2 regions of the Metabacillus sp. KH_069 genome follow, and region 1 is predicted to be linked to the other one. Evidence: riboswitches for the same ligand, from Rfam matches in the RefSeq annotation. Region 1 holds a riboswitch; the other holds the start of a gene.
What was found. Region 1 has a riboswitch for S-adenosylmethionine ahead of metK (methionine adenosyltransferase). Riboswitches for the same ligand answer to the same signal wherever they lie in the genome.
Positions count from the first base shown of each region.

Region 2: linked by a shared signal. The riboswitch ahead of AC3ISE_RS05470 (methionine biosynthesis PLP-dependent protein) and the one ahead of metK (methionine adenosyltransferase) in region 1 are both predicted to bind S-adenosylmethionine.

Region 1 covers NZ_CM174460.1:3,487,571-3,489,775, forward strand. The annotation lists gene metK (methionine adenosyltransferase) at 1-998, opposite strand, end outside; SAM riboswitch class I at 1,189-1,322, opposite strand; gene pckA (phosphoenolpyruvate carboxykinase (ATP)) at 1,635-2,205, shown strand, end outside.
Region 2 covers NZ_CM174460.1:1,092,151-1,094,355, reverse strand. The annotation lists gene metC (cystathionine beta-lyase) at 1-239, opposite strand, end outside; gene AC3ISE_RS05470 (methionine biosynthesis PLP-dependent protein) at 226-1,350, opposite strand; SAM riboswitch class I at 1,520-1,649, opposite strand; gene AC3ISE_RS05465 (DMT family transporter) at 1,721-2,205, opposite strand, start outside.

The DNA of each region.
Region 1 (2,205 bases):
CCTGTTTCGAATGTATCGATTGCGATTGATACTGGCTGTGCCACACCAATTGCATAAGCAAGCTGAACTTCACATTTATCAGCAAGGCCTGCTGCTACAATGTTCTTAGCTACATAGCGTGCTGCATAAGCTGCAGAACGGTCAACTTTTGTTGGATCTTTACCGGAGAATGCGCCGCCGCCGTGACGAGCATAGCCTCCGTAAGTATCAACGATGATTTTACGGCCTGTTAAGCCTGCATCGCCCTGTGGTCCGCCGATAACGAAACGGCCAGTCGGGTTGATGAAGTATTTCGTATCTTCATCAATTAATTCTTTTGGAACAACCGGGTTAATAACATGCTCTTTTACGTTGCGCTGAATTTGCTCTAATGAAATTTCAGGGTGGTGCTGAGTTGAAATAACAATTGTATCAATGCGAACTGGCTTGTCATTTTCATCATACTCAACTGTTACTTGAGTTTTACCATCCGGACGAAGGTACGGGAGAATTTCTTCTTTGCGTACTTCCGTTAAACGGCGTGAAAGTTTGTGAGCAAGCGAGATCGGAAGCGGCATTAATTCTTTCGTTTCGTTATTGGCAAAACCGAACATTAGTCCTTGGTCACCTGCACCAATCGCTTCAATCTGCTCATCTGTCATTTTTCCTTCACGTGCTTCAAGCGCCTGGTCAACACCCATCGCGATGTCTGCTGACTGCTCATCAATTGAAGTAAGGACTGCACATGTTTCTGCATCAAAACCATATTTTGCACGAGTGTAGCCAATTTCTTTAACCGTTTCGCGAACGATTTTTGGAATGTCTACATAAGTAGAAGTTGTAATTTCACCAGCAACCAGAACAAGACCTGTTGTAACAGATGTTTCACAAGCTACACGGGCATTTGCATCTTTTTCTAGGATTGCATCTAAAATCGAGTCAGAAATCTGGTCACAAATTTTATCAGGATGACCTTCAGTTACAGACTCTGAAGTAAACAGACGACGTTGTTTAGTCATTAAAGTTTTCCTCCTCAAAAGGTTAGATGATACGGAACTCATTCCCTTTCATATTTTGACCATTCGGCAAAATATTTCAGTTGGCATGTTTTAGGAGAATCCACGAGTACATTCAGGCAAAATATATTTATTCGAAATAAAAAATCCTTTCCCGCGAGGAAAGGTTATTTACTAAAATCGTAGCCTTTCGCTCTTATCGATCAAGGGCTTTCGCCTTGCATCAGGTTAGCACCTTTGCTCGCAAAAATTCATGAATGAATTTTAAAAATAAAGCAGGTTGCTGGGTTTCATTGGGCCTGTCCCTCCACCAGCTCGGGATAAGAGAATCCGTTCAAGGACATATAATATCGTATATTTCCTCCAGGTGTCAACAAAAAATGACAAGGTTTTCGGATAAGATTTTTCTGTTCCCTTTTGGTATGTTTCCACAAAATGCCGAAATAAAAACACTTCCTATTATATATGTATCATTTTCATCGAAAACGTTCTTTAAGCAGTTCCATTTCATCAATTTGTACGTAGAATAAGTTAAATAGTATAGACTATTTATTTTAATGTGTTATACTAATTAAGAAGAGTCACTTTAAGATATAGTTAAAAATAATAATAGAAATATAGGTAAAGGATGGGTATGGGATGAATTCAATCGAAATTACAAATGAGCTTGATGTATTACTTAAAGGGGAAAATGCATTTCATAACTTATCAGTTCCTGTTCTTGTTGAAAAAGTCTTAGAACGGGGTGAAGGAACATTAACTTCGACGGGAGCTGTCCGTGCAACAACGGGTACTTACACAGGACGTTCACCTAAAGATAAATTTATTGTAAATGAAAATTCAACAAATGACAAAATTGAGTGGGGAGCTGTTAATCAGCCTTTCTCAGAAACGGCATTTGAAAAGTTGTACTTAAAAGTTCTTTCATACTTAAAAGACCGCAATGAGCTCTTTGTTTTCAAAGGCTTTGCCGGCGCTGACGCAAAATACCGCCTGCCGATCCAGGTTGTAAATGAATTCGCATGGCACAACCTGTTTGCTCAGCAATTATTTATCCAGCCAGAGAGCGTGGATGAGCTGATTCAGCATGACAATCCGTTCACAATCGTTTCTGCTCCAAACTTTAAAGCAGATCCTGCTGTGGATGGAACAAATTCTGAAACATTTATCATCATTTCATTTGAGAAAAGAACCATTCTTATCGGCGGTA
Region 2 (2,205 bases), 2.0 Mb from region 1:
ATTCCAGAAGCGAAGGCAAATCCTTTTGTGCCGCCTTCAAGTTCAGCAATGGTTTCTTCTAATGCCTCGCGCGTCGGGTTTCCGGATCTGCTGTAATCAAATTTGCCGTAGTCATCAAAGTCAAATTGGTGAAAAGTAGAGGAATGATGGATCGGCACGCTTACCGCTCCTGTTTCTTTTTGCACCTTTTGACGATTGTGGAGCAGTTTCGTCTCGAATTTCCAATCACCGTTGCTCAACTTTCTCCGCCTCCTTCATCAGTTCAAATGCCTGTGTTAAGTCAAGTTCCAAATCTCCTGCGTATTCAATGCCGACAGAAAATCGCAAAAGCCTGTTGCACACGCCGTTTGCAGCGCGAATCTCTTCAGGAATATCCATATGTGTCTGTGTTGCGGGATATGTGATAAAGCTTTCCACTCCGCCTAAGCTTTCAGCAAATGTAATCGTCTTTAAGGCCTTTAAAAATGGATTGACCCATTCTTCCTTCTGCAGCCTAAATGAAAGCATTCCGCCTTTGCCCGGATAAAGCACATCTGTCACCTCAGACTGATTTTCAAGAAAAGATGCGAGCTGGCCCGCATTTCTCTCATGCTGGTTCATCCGCAGAGCCAAGGTTTTCATGCCGCGGATCAAGAGCCAGGAATCAAAAGGAGAAAGCACCCCGCCGATTGCGTTGTGATGCTGGGCAAGCTCTTCGCACAGCTCCGTTCCCTTCGCAACAACCAAACCGGCAAGCACATCATTGTGACCGCCCAAATATTTAGTGGCACTATGGATCACGATGTCAGCTCCGTCTAAAATCGGTGTTTGCAGAATCGGCGTATAGAACGTGTTGTCGACAATCAGCAGCAAATTGTTTTCACGGGCTATTTTCGCAATCTTGCTGACCTCTGTTTCCTGCATCAAAGGATTTGTCGGGGTCTCAAGAAAAATGGCCTTTGTGCGTTCATTGATCAGCTGCTGCGTACAGTCCCCGTCTTTAAAATCTGCGTAGTGAAAAACAAGGCCATATTTTCTCCATTCCCGTTCGAATAATCGGTAAGTACCTCCATACAAATCAGAGGATACAATGAGCTCGTCTCCGCTTTTAAACAATGCCATAAGCGTCTGAATCGCTGCCATCCCTGAACTGAATGCATAACCCTGATCTCCGTGCTCAAGCTCTGCAATGGCCTTTTCAAGAATCTGCCGCGTCGGGTTTCCGGTGCGGACGTAATCAAATCCTGTTGATTCCCCAATACCATTGTGCCTGTAGGCTGTAGAAAAATAGACGGGCGGATTCACGGTTCCCGTTGCGTTTTCACTTCGATTTCCAATTTGAGCTAAGATTGTTTCAATGCGTTCTGACATTTCCAACACCGTCCCATAATAGTTTCTGCAAGTTTTTCTCCATTTGTGTGTTTAAACCTAAAGACTGCCATTCCATCTAATCCGGCAAAAAGACTGCATCCCAATAATATAAAAATAAAAAACGTCTTCCTCATTTAAGAAGAAGACGTTAATATCGAATGATTGCTTCTCCTTATCTCCCAAGCTTATTACCTGCGCTTGCTGGATTTAGCACCTTGGTTCGAACAGAAAGATTCCCCGTTCTTTTCCGGTTGCTGAGATTTCACAGGGCCAGAACCCTCCATCTCTCTGGATAAGAATAAATAGTATGAACTTTTTGAATTGATTGTTTTTATAACCTTATCTCATTATCAAATATTTTGCAAGGCTTTTATGAATATTTACGGTTTACCATCATCACCCCGGCAATAATCAGAAGACCTCCGGCCACGCTTGCCTTCAAAATCGGTTCATGCAGCAATATCACTGCTGCAATCACAGTTGCAAGGGGTTCAAAGTACAGAAAAGATGACACTTTAGTTGCCTCCATGACTTCGAGCGCTTTGCCCCAAAACCAGTATGCGACTGCGGAGACAAAAATTCCGAGAAACAGCAAATGAGTCCAATTTTCCTTTGTCAGATAAGCCATCTGAACCAAGCCATTATTTCTTAAAAAGAAAGGAAGAGTCATGATAAAGCCGAAGGAGCATGTATAAAAAGTAACTGTCAGCGCGGGATATGGGATCTTCAGTTTTTTTATCAAAATCGAATAAACCGCCCAATTCAATGTACTTAAAATCATCAGCAAGTAACCGATGTTAGCGTGAAAAGGTAAAGACCCGCCTTGTCCATATGAAGTTATTAAAAGAACGCCGA